DNA from 2 places in the Streptomyces sp. NPDC057697 genome. Region 1 is predicted to be linked to the other one. Evidence: riboswitches for the same ligand, from Rfam matches in the RefSeq annotation. Region 1 holds a riboswitch; the other holds the start of a gene.
What was found. Region 1 has a riboswitch for glycine ahead of gcvT (glycine cleavage system aminomethyltransferase GcvT). Riboswitches for the same ligand answer to the same signal wherever they lie in the genome.
Positions count from the first base shown of each region.

Region 2: linked by a shared signal. The riboswitch ahead of gcvP (aminomethyl-transferring glycine dehydrogenase) and the one ahead of gcvT (glycine cleavage system aminomethyltransferase GcvT) in region 1 are both predicted to bind glycine.

Region 1 covers NZ_JBHVJA010000011.1:318,378-325,515, reverse strand. Annotated here, with positions in the region: gene glyA (serine hydroxymethyltransferase) at 1-511, opposite strand, end outside; gene gcvH (glycine cleavage system protein GcvH) at 532-909, opposite strand; gene gcvT (glycine cleavage system aminomethyltransferase GcvT) at 1,002-2,117, opposite strand; glycine riboswitch at 2,259-2,356, opposite strand; gene ACFVFH_RS26975 (AAA family ATPase) at 2,516-3,208, shown strand; gene ACFVFH_RS26970 (enhanced serine sensitivity protein SseB) at 3,279-4,049, shown strand; gene ACFVFH_RS26965 (enhanced serine sensitivity protein SseB C-terminal domain-containing protein) at 4,228-5,007, shown strand; gene ACFVFH_RS26960 (ABC transporter permease) at 5,519-6,523, shown strand; gene ACFVFH_RS26955 (ABC transporter substrate-binding protein) at 6,619-7,138, shown strand, end outside.
Region 2 covers NZ_JBHVJA010000026.1:28,305-35,442, reverse strand. Annotated here, with positions in the region: gene ACFVFH_RS35515 (DNA polymerase IV) at 1-659, shown strand, start outside; gene ACFVFH_RS35510 (PRC-barrel domain-containing protein) at 584-952, opposite strand; glycine riboswitch at 1,066-1,162, shown strand; gene gcvP (aminomethyl-transferring glycine dehydrogenase) at 1,357-4,242, shown strand; gene ACFVFH_RS35500 (DUF5999 family protein) at 4,330-4,536, opposite strand; gene ACFVFH_RS35495 (hypothetical protein) at 4,855-5,448, opposite strand; gene ACFVFH_RS35490 (glutamate-cysteine ligase family protein) at 5,929-7,138, shown strand, end outside.

The DNA of each region.
Region 1 (7,138 bases):
CGATCAGCTTCGGCTTGGCCTCCTTGGCCAGGCGCTCGACCTCGGCCATGTCCACGACACCGGTCTCGTCGACGTGGTACGGGACCACGTTGTAGAGCTTGCCGGAGAAGTTGATCTTCATGCCGTGGGTCAGGTGACCACCGTGGGCCAGGTTCAGGCCCATGATCGTGTCGCCCGGCTTGAGCAGCGCGAACATCGCGGCGGCGTTGGCCTGCGCACCGGAGTGCGGCTGGACGTTCGCGGCCTCGGCGCCGAACAGCGCCTTGATGCGGTCGATCGCGATCTGCTCGACGACGTCGACGTGCTCGCAGCCGCCGTAGTAGCGGCGGCCGGGGTAGCCCTCGGCGTACTTGTTGGTCAGGACGGAGCCCTGGGCCTCCATGACCGCGACCGGAGCGAAGTTCTCCGAGGCGATCATTTCGAGGGTGGACTGCTGACGGTGGAGCTCGGCGTCGACGGCGGCGGCGACGTCCGGGTCCAGCTCGTGGAGGGAGGAGTTGAGAAGCGACATCAGGTGGTCCCTTGGGGTCTTTAGTTGCCGGAGAACTCGGTGTACTCGTCCGCGGAGAGCAGGTCCTTCGGCTCCTCCGCGACGCGTACCTTGAACAGCCAGCCGCCCTCGAAGGGAGCGGAGTTCACCAGCGACGGGTCGTCCACGACGTCCTGGTTCGCCTCGGTGACCTCGCCGGTCACGGGGGAGTACAGGTCGCTCACCGACTTGGTCGACTCCAGCTCGCCGCAGGTCTCGCCCGCGGTCACCGTGTCACCGACCTCGGGGAGCTGGGCGTAGACGACATCGCCGAGTGCGTTGGCCGCGTACTCGGTGATACCGATCGTGGCCACACCGTCCTCGACGGCCGACAGCCACTCGTGCTCCTTGCTGTACCGCAGCTGCTGGGGGTTGCTCATGACCTGAATTCTCCTGTACGCGGGGGAGTGCTGATGAACGGTGGTCTTACGGTGTGAGACGCGACTGCGTCACTTCTCGGTGGGCGCCGACGTCACTTCTGGCGCTTGTAGAACGGCAGTGCCACGACCTCGTACGGCTCGTGGCTGCCCCGGATGTCCACTCCGACGCCCTCGGCGCCGGGCGTGGCGTGCGCGGCGTCCACGTACGCCATGGCGATCGGCTTGCCCAGGGTGGGCGACGGGGCGCCCGAGGTGACCTCGCCGACGACCTCGCCGCCGACGACGACGGAGAATCCGGCGCGCGGCACGCGACGGCCCTCGGCGACCAGCCCGACCAGCTTGCGCGGCGGGGCGGTCTCGGCGCGCCCGGCGGCGGCCCGGAGCGCCTCGCGGCCGACGAAGTCGCCCTCCTTCTCGAACTTCACGACCCGGCCGAGACCCGCGTCGAACGGGGTCAGCGCCGTGGTCAGCTCGTGCCCGTACAGCGGCATGCCCGCCTCCAGGCGCAGCGTGTCGCGGCAGGAGAGACCGCACGGGATCAGGCCGTGGGAGGCGCCCGCCTCGGTCAGCGCCTTCCACAGCTGCTCGGCGTGGTCGGGGGCGACGAACAGCTCGAAGCCGTCCTCGCCGGTGTAGCCGGTACGGGCGATCAGCGCGGGGACACCGGCGACGGTGCCGGGCAGCCCGGCGTAGTACTTCAGTCCGTCCAGGTCGGCGTCGGTGACCGAGGCCAGGATCGTGGGGGACTCGGGGCCCTGGACGGCGAGCAGCGCGTACGCGTCCCGGTCGTCGCGCACCTCGGCGTCGAAGCCCTCGGCCCGCTCGGTCAGCGCGTCCAGCACGATCTGGGCGTTGCCCGCGTTGGCGACCACCATGTACTCGGTCTCGCCCAGCCGGTAGACGATCAGGTCGTCCAGGATGCCGCCGTCCTCGGCGCAGATCATCGTGTAGCGGGCCCGGCCCACGGCGACCGTGCCGATGTTGCCGACCAGCGCGAAGTCCAGCAGGGCCGCGGCCGCCGGTCCGGTGACGGTGATCTCGCCCATGTGCGACAGGTCGAAGAGCCCGGCCCGGGTGCGCACCGCGTTGTGCTCGTCGCGCTCGCTGGCGTACCGCAGGGGCATGTCCCAGCCCGCGAAGTCGGTCATGGTCGCGCCCAGCGAACGGTGCAGGGCGTCGAGGGCGGTGAGACGGGGGGCGGTGCTCATGGATATGACTCCCAGGGCATGACGACGAGGACGATCCCTCCCCATCTGTCATCGGAACCTGAGAGGTTCGCCGAGAGCCCCTGGAAGGGGTCGGCTTGCACCTTGGGTGGGGCCGCGAAGCGGCCCGCTTTTCAGATCTGCCTCATCCACGCGGTACGGGGCCTGAGAGATTCAAGGGAGGAACTTGCTCCTTCGGCGCCCGGCACATGCAGTGACCGGAACTCTCCCGCGCGGATTCAAGCGGCCTTTATGCAGTTGGCCGGGTCATCATCGCATGCATCGCGCCGGAGTGGGGCCCCGGTCCCCCGCCGGAATTCACCGGCGTGGACGGTTGTGCCGCATTACCTTTTCTTTACACTTCAGGGGCATACGTGGGGTGAGCCGACAGGGGGAGGGCGATGACGTTGCAGCGGTACGCGACGACCGCGGAGGTCGCGCACGGCGCGATGCCCGCACAGGCGGGGGCCGCGCCGGGGACGGCCTCCGGCGGGCCCGCGCCGGTGGTGCGGGACCTGCGGGCACGGTCCGGCCACGGGCCCCGCGGCCTGTACTTCGCGGCGGGCGACGTGGTGGTGGTCTCCGGGCTGCCCGGCAGCGGCAAGTCGACACTGATCCGGCGCGCGGTGACGGCGGCCCACGCCGTCGACTCCCAGGACACGCGGGACCGCTGGGCGCGGAGCATGCCCCGCTTACTTCCCTACGCCCTCTACCGCCCGCTCGTCCGCGTCGCCCACTACTGGGGGCTGCGCCGGGTGCTGCGCTCCGGGGAGTCCGTCGTGGTCCACGACTGCGGCACCCAGGCGTGGGTGCGCGCCTGGCTGGGCCGTGACGTCCGGCGCCGGGGCGGCGCCCTGCATCTCGTCCTGCTCGACGTCACCCCCCGGATCGCGCGGGAGGGCCAGCGCGAGCGCGGGCGCGGCGTATCGGGATACGCCTTCGCCCGGCACCGCAGGGCCGTGGGCAGGCTGCTGAAAGCGGTCGACGAGGGCCTGCTGCCGTCCGGCTGCGCCTCGGCGGTGCTGCTGGACCGGGAGGCGGCGGGGCGGCTCGGCCGGATCGCCTTCGGGGACGAACGGCTCGGGGCCGGGTAGCCGCGGGCCGGGCCGGACCGCGGCCGGGCGTTAACCTTCTGCCGGAAAGCGTGGGCGAGAAGGGGAAGCAGTGGACGTTCCGGCACAGCTCCAGTCCCATCCGCAGGGCGGATGGCCGGCCAATGAGCTCGAAGAGGTACTGACGGCCTCGGTGGGCGTCCCGGAGGCGGGCGGACGGCTCGTCGAGGTGCTCGGACGCAGCGATGTCTGGGTCCCGCTGCCCAACGGCGGCGGGCCCGACGCGGAGGCGCTGGACCTGCCGACGCTGGAGATCGAGGGCGCCGCCTACGTCCCCGTGTTCAGCTCCGAACAGCAGTTCCTCGCCTGTGTCGGCACCCGGATGTCCTTCACCGTCGCGCCCGCCCGCGACTTCGCCCGCGGCCTGCCCCCGCAGCTCGGCATCGCGGTGAACCCCGGCGGCGCGGTCGGGATACCGCTGCCGCCCCCCGCCGTGGCCGAACTCTGCCGGGCCGGACGCACCCCGCTGGACGGCCCGGCCACCGGCGGCCGGGTCCGGCTGTACGAGCCGGGCTGGAAGGAGGAGCCGGTCGACTTCCTCGCCGCGGCGGCCGGAGAGTTCGAGGAGAGCGGCGTCGTGCTCACCGCCCGCCGGGCACTGGCCAGCGTCGAGGGCGACGAGCCCGTCCTCTTCATCGGCGTGGAGTTCTCCACCTGGGACGGAGCGGGCCGCAACGCCCCGATGGACGCCCTCGGCCGCGCCCTGGGCCGGGTCGAGGTGCCCTGGCCGGTCAATCTCGTCCTGCTCGACGTCGCACAGGATCCGGTCGGCGACTGGATGCGCGAGAAGGTCCGGCCGTTCTACCAGCGAGCGGCCCGGTAGCCCCGGCGCGGCGCCCGCGGCGGGCACCGGCCCGGAACACCGCCGCGGCCCATGGCGTCAAGTCGGTGTCAGGACCGGCGCATAAGCTGGTTTCATGGCTGGTGCCTCGGCATCATGCCGCCCCCGTGTGCCCGGGAGCGGCCGGCCGACACAGTGGATCGAAGAGGGGCGGGACCAGGTGAGTGCGTCAGGCACCGCGGCGGCCGGGCAGGTCGAGCACATGCTTCGCCAAGTGACGCCCGGACGCTACGACGCGTACGAGGCACTGCTCCAGGCCCTCGCGAACGGCCGGATCTGGATGCTGCTCTGGCACGGCCAGGCGGGCTCGCCCGACGCCCAGTACGGAAACATGGAGGTCGACGGCCTCGGCTACGCCCCCTGTGTGACCTCCGCCCAGGAGCTCTCGGTCAGTGGCTGGAACCGCGCCCATGAGCTGGTCGGCGGCCTGGAGGTCGCCCGCGCCCTCTTCCCCGACCGCTGGGGCATCTGGCTCAACCCGCACGCCCCGGGCGGCGGCGTCGGCATCCCCTGGCTGGATCTGCGCCGGATCGCCACCGGCCTCGACCGGATGCCCGCGGGCCCGCTCCGGCTCACCGAGCCGGCCATCGAGATCCCGCAGTTCTACGCCCTGCTCGCGCAGAACGCCCACCACACCCCCGCGGTCCGCTCGCTGCGCCGCGCCTGGGTGCAGCCCGCGCTGGGCGCCCCGTACCTCACCATCGGCCTCGACCTCTACGACACCAGCCCGCCCTCGGTGGACGCCGCGCGCGCGATGATGCAGCAGTCGGTCTCCGCCGTCCCGGACGGGCTGCCCGTCTCCACCGTCGCCATGTCCGACGAGTACGACCCGGTCGCGATGTGGCTGCGCGCCAACGCCCGGCCGTTCTACGACCGCGAGGCGCACGCCCCGGCGCCCCCCGTCACCGGCTACGGCTACCCGCCCCAGGGCGCGTACTGATCCGTCCGGTACCACCGCTCCCAGGGCGTCGCTCCGGCGGCGCCCTCCGGTGACGTCCTTTCCGGGGTGTTCGTCCCCCGGGAGCCGTAATGCGGGTGTTGTGTTCCGGCGGGTGTTGTGTTCGGGAATTCCGCAACGCCACGATAAGACGCCAACTACCCGCATTTCGGCGCGCGTTCACTTCCACAGCGCCACAACGGGCCTGCCATGTCCGAGATTTCCGTGCTGGTCACGTCTGGTGACGATAGCTTCGTGAATCTTCTTCCGTGCCCCCTTCCACCTCAACTGACCTGTGTTCGACGGGCGTTCACTTCCGTCCGGATAACGGAACACCCAGGGCCGCATCACGGTTAGGCATCCATTCGCCTGTCGGTCTGGCTACCTGTAGTGACGGCAATGAAGACTCCCGCAGCAAGGGCGTCTTGCCGCCTCTGCGTACGACTGACTGATCGCGCCGCCACAGCGGCCAGTTCGGCCCGGCCACCGCCGGTTGAGAGGGGTCCTTGCCACGATGACGGCACCACTGCACGAGCCGACCAAGGAAGCGGATCCGGTCGCGGCCGACGGTCCCGCAGTCGACTCCGGGGTGAAGAAGGTCGAGGGACGGTCTCTCAAGCAGATCGCCTGGAACCGCCTGAAGCAGGACAGAGTCGCTCTGACGGGTGGCATCGTTGTCCTCGTCCTGGTCGTGGTGGCGATCTTCGCGCCCCTCATCGTCGGCCTGCTGGGACATCCGCCGAACGACTTCCACCAGGACAAGCTCGACCCGCTGACCAACCTCCCCACCGGCAGCCTCGGCGGAGTGAGCGGCGACTTCCTCTTCGGCGTCGAACCCAACAAGGGCCGCGACATCTTCAGCCGGATCGTCTACGGCGCCCGGATCTCGCTGCTCGTGGCCTTCCTGGCGGCCCTGGTCGCCGTCGCCCTCGGCACCCTCTTCGGGATCATCGCCGGATACTTCGGCGGCTGGATCGACGCGGTGATCAGCCGGATCATGGACGTGCTGCTCTCCTTCCCGCAGCTCCTCTTCATCATCTCCCTGGTCTCGGTCCTCCCCGACGACCTGCTCGGGCTCACCGGCAGCGGCGTACGCATCGCCGTGCTCGTCGCCGTCATCGGCTTCTTCGGCTGGCCGTACGTGGGCCGCATCGTCCGGGGGCAGACGCTCTCGCTGCGCGAGCGCGAGTACGTGGAGGCGGCGCGCAGCCTCGGCGGCGGCCGGACGCACATCCTCTTCCGCGAGCTGCTGCCCAACCTCGTGGCGCCGATCACCGTCTACGCGACGCTCATGATCCCCACCAACATCCTCACCGAAGCGGCCCTCAGCTTCCTCGGTGCCGGTGTCCGGCCGCCCACCGCCTCCTGGGGCGGGATGCTGCGGGACGCGCTGGAAACGTACGAGCACGACCCGATGTTCATGGTCTTCCCCGGCGTGACGATCTTCATCACCGTGCTGGCCTTCAACCTCTTCGGGGACGGGCTGCGCGATGCCCTGGACCCCAAGGGGACCCGATAACCCACGACTTGCCCCTGCCGCATCGTCAGGTGGCTTTTCCCATGGTTCTCCGGCAAGCAACGGCCTGGGACCGCGATCTCGGAGGTTGCGAGAAAATGTCCACAGTTACCTCGAAACGACGGCTCACCGCTGGTGCGGCCCTCGTGGTCGCGGCGCTGATGACCACCACGGCGTGCGGCGGCGGCAGCGACAACGACGGCGGCGGCAAGTCGAAGGGCGCCGGCTTCAACGCGGCGTTCAACAAGGTCGCCAACCCTTCCACCAAAAAGGGTGGAACGCTGAAGATGATCGGCAAGCAGGACCTCGACTCCGCCGACCCCCAGCGTGCCTACTACGGCATGGCCTGGGACTTCATGCGCTTCTACACCCGCCAGCTGGTCACCTACGACACCAAGCCGGGTCAGGCGTCCACCAAGCTGGTCGGCGACCTGGCCACCGGCCCCGGTGAGATCACGGACGGCGGCAAGACCTACACGTACAAGCTGCGTGATGGTCTGACCTGGGAGGACGGCTCCAAGCTGACCTCCAAGGACGTCAAGTACGGCATCGAGCGCATCTGGGCGACGGACACCATCACCGGTGGCCCGCAGTACCTGAAGCAGACGCTGGACCCGA
Region 2 (7,138 bases), on a different contig from region 1:
TCGAACGGCTGGCCGACCGGTGCGTGCAGCGGCTGCGGGGCGCGGGGCGCTCCGGGCGCACGGTGGTGCTGAAGGTCCGCCGATACGACTTCTCGACGCTCACGAGGTCCGAGACGCTCCGTGGGCCCACGGACGACCCCACGGTGGTCCGTGAGGCCGCCGCACGGCTCCTGGAGGCCGTGGACACCACCGGAGGCGTCCGGCTCCTGGGAGTGGGCGTCACGGGCCTCGCCGACTACACGCAGGAGGACCTCTTCGCCCAGGCCGCCGGTGAGCGGGCCTCGGCAGCGGAGACGGCCGAGGAGGCTCCCGCGGCGGGGGCCGAGGAGTCCCGGCCGCCGGACGATCCCGAGGTACCGGCTCCGGAGACCGCCGAGACGCTCGCCGCGCGCCGCTGGCCCGCCGGACACGACGTACGGCATGACGTGCACGGCCACGGCTGGGTGCAGGGGAGCGGGGTGGGCCGGGTGACGGTGCGGTTCGAGGAGCCCGGGTCACCACCCGGGCGGGTCCGTACGTTCCGGATCGACGACCCGGAGCTCCGGCCGGCCGATCCGCTGCCCCTGGTGCGGGACCCGGCGGACTACTCGTCCTGGCCGGCCAGTCTGCCGAAGTCCCTGTCCGGGCCGGGCTCCTCGGGCGGGGAGTCCAGACCGTAGTGCCGGTAGAGCTGGAGTTCCTGTTCCGGCGAGAGGTGACGGCCGACCCCGAAGTCGGGCGCGTCCTTGATCAGCGCGCGGTCGAAGGGGACGCGGAGCGTGTCCTCCACGAATTCACTGGGTTCCAGCGGGACGAACGCGTCCCGGCTGAAGAGTCCGGTGCGTACGGCTGCCCACTCGGGCACACCGGTCGCGTCGTCGAGATACACCTCGTCCACGGTCCCGATCTTGGTGCCCTTGCGGTCGAACGCCTTGCGGCCGATCAGGCTGCGCGGATCGATGTCGGTCTGCACGGACCCTCCCACTGGTCGCGGCTACTCCACAAGCACTACAGAAAGGCAGATCCGAGTGGTTGGCCACTCGAGAAATCAGCCATGAACCCCGCTGGTAGGCTGGTGATGGCTGCTGACCCCGTGCGGGAGAGTCCTCCGGAGCTGATCCGAAGGCGCCGAAGGAGCAAATCCTCCCCGGAATCTCTCAGGCCCCCGTACCGCACGGACGAGGTCACTCTGGAAAGCAGGGCGGGTTTCGTGCGGCCGAGTGCCGGTGCGGATCCCTCCCTCACCGACGGTGAAAGCCGGTACGCCGCGGGGCGCGCCGGTGAAGCTCTCAGGTTGAGATGACAGAGGGGGAGGCCGTTCGGGCACCCGCGCCGTGGTGCCCCTCGCAGGTCGTGACAGACCAGGAGGCCTCCACCATGACCCCCCGTCGCACTCCGCTCTCCCAGCTGGAGCAGGGCATTCCGTTCGAGCAGCGCCATATCGGTCCCGATGCCGAGGCTCAGTCGAAGATGCTCGCCCAGGTCGGTTACGGCTCGCTGGACGAGCTGACCGCGGCCGCGGTGCCCGATGTCATCAAGAGCACGGAGGCCCTCGGGCTGCCCGCCGCGCGCACCGAGGCCGAGGTGCTCGCCGAACTGCGCGCCCTCGCGGACCGCAACCAGGTGCTGGCCCCGATGATCGGGCTCGGCTACTACGGCACCTTCACCCCGCCGGTGATCCTGCGCAACGTCATGGAGAACCCCGCCTGGTACACGGCCTACACGCCGTACCAGCCGGAGATCTCGCAGGGCCGCCTGGAGGCGCTGCTCAACTTCCAGACGATGGTCGCCGAGCTGACCGGGCTGCCCACCTCCGGCGCCTCCCTGCTCGACGAGGGCACCGCGGCCGCCGAGGCCATGGCGCTCTCCCGGCGCGTCGGCAAGGTGAAGAACGGCGTCTTCCTGGTCGACGCCGACGCCCTGCCGCAGACGGTCGCGGTCATCGAGACCCGCGCCGAGCCAACCGGTGTCGAGGTCGTCGTCGCCGATCTCTCCGACGGCATCCCGGCGGAGATCGCCGAGCGCGGTGTCTTCGGCGTCCTGGTGCAGTACCCGGCCGCGTCCGGGGCGGTGCGGGACATCCGTCCCGTCGTCGAGCAGGCCCACGGACTGGGCGCGATCGTCACGGTCGCCGCCGATCTGCTGGCCCTGACCCTGCTCACCTCGCCCGGCGACCTGGGCGCGGACATCGCGGTCGGCACCACACAGCGCTTCGGCGTGCCGATGGGCTTCGGCGGGCCGCACGCCGGCTTCATGGCCGTGCGCGAGAAGTTCGCCCGCAGCCTCCCCGGCCGCCTCGTCGGTGTCTCCGTCGACGCGGACGGCAACAAGGCCTACCGGCTGGCCCTGCAGACCCGCGAGCAGCACATCCGCCGCGAGAAGGCCACCAGCAACATCTGCACCGCCCAGGTGCTGCTCGCCGTCATGGCCGGAATGTACGCCGTCTACCACGGCCCGGACGGACTGCGGACGATCGCCCGGCGCACCCACCGCTACGCGACGATCCTGGCCGAGGGGCTGCGCGCCTCCGGCGTCGACGTCGTGACCGGCGCGTACTTCGACACCCTGACCGTGCGTGTCCCGGGGAAGGCCGCCGACGTCGTCGCGGACGCCCGTGAGCGCGGGGTCAACCTGCGGCTGGTCGACGCCGACCTGGTCTCCCTCGCCTGCGACGAGACCACCACGCGTACCCAGATCGCCGCTGTCTGGGCCGCCTTCGGCGCCGACGGGGACATCGAGGAGCTGGACGCCACCGCGGGCGACGCGCTGCCCGAGGGGCTGCTGCGCACCGACGAGATCCTCACCCACCCGGTCTTCCACCAGCACCGCTCCGAGACCGCGATGCTGCGCTACCTGCGCAAGCTCGCCGACCGGGACTACGCGCTGGACCGCGGCATGATCCCGCTCGGCTCCTGCACCATGAAGCTGAACGCGACCACCGAGATGGAGTCGATCACCTGGCCCGAGTTCGGCGCGCTGCACCCCTTCGCTCCCGCCGAGCAGGCGCAGGGATTCCTCACTCTCATCCGTGAGCTGGAGGAGCGCCTCGCCGAGGTCACCGGGTACGACGCGGTCTCCATTCAGCCGAACGCGGGTTCGCAGGGTGAGTTCGCGGGCCTGCTGGCCGTGCGGGCCTACCACCGGGCCAATGGTGACGACCAGCGCACCGTCTGCCTCATCCCGTCGTCCGCGCACGGCACCAACGCGGCCAGCGCCGTGATGGCCGGGATGAAGGTCGTCGTGGTCAAGACCGCCGACGACGGCGAGGTCGACATAACGGACCTCCGCGCCAAGATCGAGAAGCACCGCGACGAACTCGCCGTCCTCATGATCACGTACCCGTCGACGCACGGCGTGTTCGAGGAGCACGTGGCCGACATCTGCGCCGAGGTGCACGACGCGGGCGGTCAGGTGTACGTCGACGGGGCGAACCTCAACGCGCTGGTGGGTCTCGCCCGGCCGGGCCGGTTCGGCGGCGACGTCTCGCACCTGAACCTGCACAAGACCTTCTGCATCCCGCACGGCGGCGGCGGCCCCGGCGTCGGACCGGTCGGTGTGCGCGCGCACCTCGCCCCGTACCTGCCCAACCACCCGCTCCAGCCCGCGGCGGGCCCGGAGACCGGCGTCGGACCGATCTCGGCCGCTCCGTGGGGCTCGGCCGGCATCCTCCCCATCTCCTGGGCGTACGTGCGCCTGATGGGCGGTGAGGGCCTGAAGCGTGCGACGCAGGTCGCCGTGCTCGCGGCCAACTACATCGCCAAGCGCCTGGAGCCGCACTACCCGATCCTGTACAACGGCCCGGCCGGTCTGGTCGCGCACGAGTGCATCGTGGATCTGCGGCCGATCTCCAAGGCCACCGGCGTCAGTGTCGACGACATCGCCAAGCGTCTGATCGACTACGGCTTCCACTCGCCGACGATGTCGTTCCCGGTCGCCGGGACGCTGATGATCGAGCCGACCGAGAGCGAGAACCTCGCGGAGCTCGACCGGTTCTGCGACACGATGATCGCCATTCGCGGCGAGGTCGAGAAGGTGGCCTCCGGCGAGTGGAGCGCGGACGACAACCCGCTGCACAACGCTCCGCACACCGCGGCGATGCTGGGCGGGGAGTGGAAGCACGAGTACGACCGCGAGGTGGCGGTCTTCCCGGCCGGTGTCTCGGCCGCCGACAAGTACTGGCCGCCGGTGCGCCGGATCGACGGTGCCTTCGGCGACCGCAACCTCGTCTGCTCCTGCCCGCCGCTGGACGAGTACGACGACTGAGTCCTGCGCGCCACCGTGTGACGCGGACCTGTGGCGGGGCCGGTTCGGAGAGCTCTCCGGGCCGGCCCCCGTCCGTACCGGCCGCGGTCAGGCGGCCTTCGCCACCCGGTCGGCCGCCAGCGGCCGGTGCGGGGCGATGATCTGGCCGTCCGGAAGCAGCTCACCGGTGTCCTCGAAGAGCAGGACCCCGTTGCACAGCAGACTCCAGCCCTGCTCCGGATGGTGCGCCGTCAGGCGGGCGGCTTCCCGGTCGGCTGAGTCGGCGGTCGGACATGGTGGCTGGTGCTGGCACATGGCTGGGTTCTTTCGCTGCGTCGTAGTGAATGCCCTGCGGCTGGACGAGGTGTTCATGGCCGCCCCCCGTATCGATCGGTCCGGTCCCAGTGTTGCCCCACGGGCGTCATTCCGCAGGGATTTCGCAGCAGCACTTCTCCTTACCCGCAGGACGCATCACCCGCGCGGACGGTTCACCGCAATTGCACTGTCCCTTCGGGTGGTTCGGGGTGGCCGGTACGGGCTAGTCCGGACGGGCGGACCGTGCGCCCCCCCAGCACTGTGCCCCGCGACCGGGGACGGTGGCGGGGCACGGCGTGCCGGTGCGGAGGCCGGTTCTCAGGCCGGGGATCCGAGCAGGGGGCCGGGGCCGGGGGCGATGCGCAGCGTCATCACGCGGAGCAGATCGGCGACCCGGTGCGGGCGGTGCGCGGCGATGCCCGGCGGGGCGGGAGCCAGCGGGACGAGCAGATCGGCGGGGGCGAGCGCCCCGCCGGAGGCGTCGGCCCCGGTGTCGCCGTGCAGCCACAGCGCCAACATGTAGAGCTCCGGGATGGAGAGCAGCCGCGGCTGGTGGTCCGGGGTCACCGTTTCGGCCTGGCGCAAGGCCAGTTCGGTCGAGGCGATGTAGGGGCCCTCGAAGAAGTGCGAGAAGGCCCAGCCGTCCGGAGTGAGCATGGTGTCCGCCGCGGCGACGGCCTGCTCCGAGCTGCGGATCACGAACCGCCAGCCGGCGAGCCGGGTGGCGGGAGCGAGCCCGTTCGGACCGATCCGCTCCAGTACGTGGACGGGGAGCGGGAGTTCGGGGCTCAGCGGTCCCTGTGCGGACCGGAGTGCGGGTGTGCGGGCTTCGCGGACCGCGGTGGGTGAACCGAGTGCCGCGAGAACGCTGCGCAGAGCGGGCGCGGGAGCCGGGTGTACATGCAGCGGCATGGTGGGTCGCCTCTCACTTCGGAGACACGGTGGTGCGTGGGCGGGTGCAGACGGCGCTGTCGGCATGCGGGGCCAGAGGAGGCCGGTGACTGGGCCGGTGCGTCAACTCTCTGCCTCGTCCGCGGAGTTTATACGACACGTGTTCACACGGTGATTCCACTAGCCGTCGCAGGCATTGCCGACAAGGCGGTATCAAGACTTTATTATGCGGAGAATCTACTGATTCCGTGTCATCGGCGCAGCCGCCGCCTGGGATTTTTCCTGCGGCGCGGACGGCCGAAAGACGTCGGCGTTTTCATCCGCGCCGGGCGGGCAAACGTGCCGTGCGCCATGCCCTTGGAATGTGCCTCGGGCCGACGCCCTCAGATTACTGTGTCAGCGGCGTTCTCGTGGGCGTTATGGATCACCCGCCCTGGGCATTATCGATCGTGACGCGAGCGGCCTGGGCCGCGGGCCGCCACTTGAGGGAGGGACGCTCCGATGGGGGAGAAGGTCGTGGCGGGCGCCTTTGACCTGGCCGATCGGCATGGGTACCGGAAGAAGCTCCACCAGTGCCTGGAGGGGCTGGAGAGGCTTCTTGCGGAGCGGAGGTTCGACCGGCCCCGCAACCTCATGGGTGTGGAGATCGAGCTGAATCTCGCGGGCGCCGACGGCATGCCGAAGATGCTGAATGGGGAGGTTCTCCCGCGCATCGCGAGCAGCGATTTCCAGATGGAACTCGGGATGTTCAATTTGGAAGTGAACATAGTCCCGCACCGTCTGGACGGGCGCGTTTTTGATCAGCTGGCCGAGGAGCTGAGGACCGGGCTCGGATATGCCCACCGGAAGGCGGGCGAGGTGGATGCCGGGATCATGATGATCGGTATTCTGCCCACCCTGCGGCACGAGGACCTCGTCCTGGCGAACCTCTCGGACGCGGACCGCTACACACTGCTGAACGATCAAATGGTGGCCGCGCGGGGCGAGGATTTCTCCCTCGATATCCAGGGTGTGGAACGCCTGCTCTCCACCTCGGCCTCGATCACCCCCGAGGCCGCCTGCACCTCGGTCCAGCTCCATCTGCAGGTGACACCGGAGCGATTCGCGGCCGTGTGGAACGCGGCCCAGGCCATCGCCGGTGTCCAGATCGCGCTCGGCGCCAACTCGCCCTTCCTGTTCGGCAAGGAGCTCTGGCGGGAATCGAGGCCGCCGCTCTTCCAGCAGGCCACCGACACCCGGCCGCCCGAACTCCAGAACCAGGGCGTGCGGCCCAGGACCTGGTTCGGTGAGCGGTGGATCGATTCCGCGTACGAGCTCTTCGAGGAGAACCTGCGCTACTTCCCGCCGCTGCTCCCGATCGGCGACGAGGAGGAACCCCTGCGGGTCCTCGACGAGGGCGGGGTGCCCCGGCTGCAGGAGCTGGTGCTCCACAACGGCACGGTCTACCGCTGGAACCGGCCGGTGTACGGGCTGGTCGACGGCGTACCCCATCTGCGGGTGGAGAACCGGGTCCTGCCGGCCGGGCCCACCGTGACCGATGTGATCGCCAACGCGGCGCTGTACTACGGCCTGGTGCGCTCGCTCGCCGACGAGTCCCGTCCGGTGTGGACCAGACTGCCGTTCGCCGCCGCGGAGGAGAACTTCGACACCGCGTGCCGTCTGGGCATCGACGCGGAGCTGCTCTGGCCGCGCCCCGGCCGCGCGGGCGGAC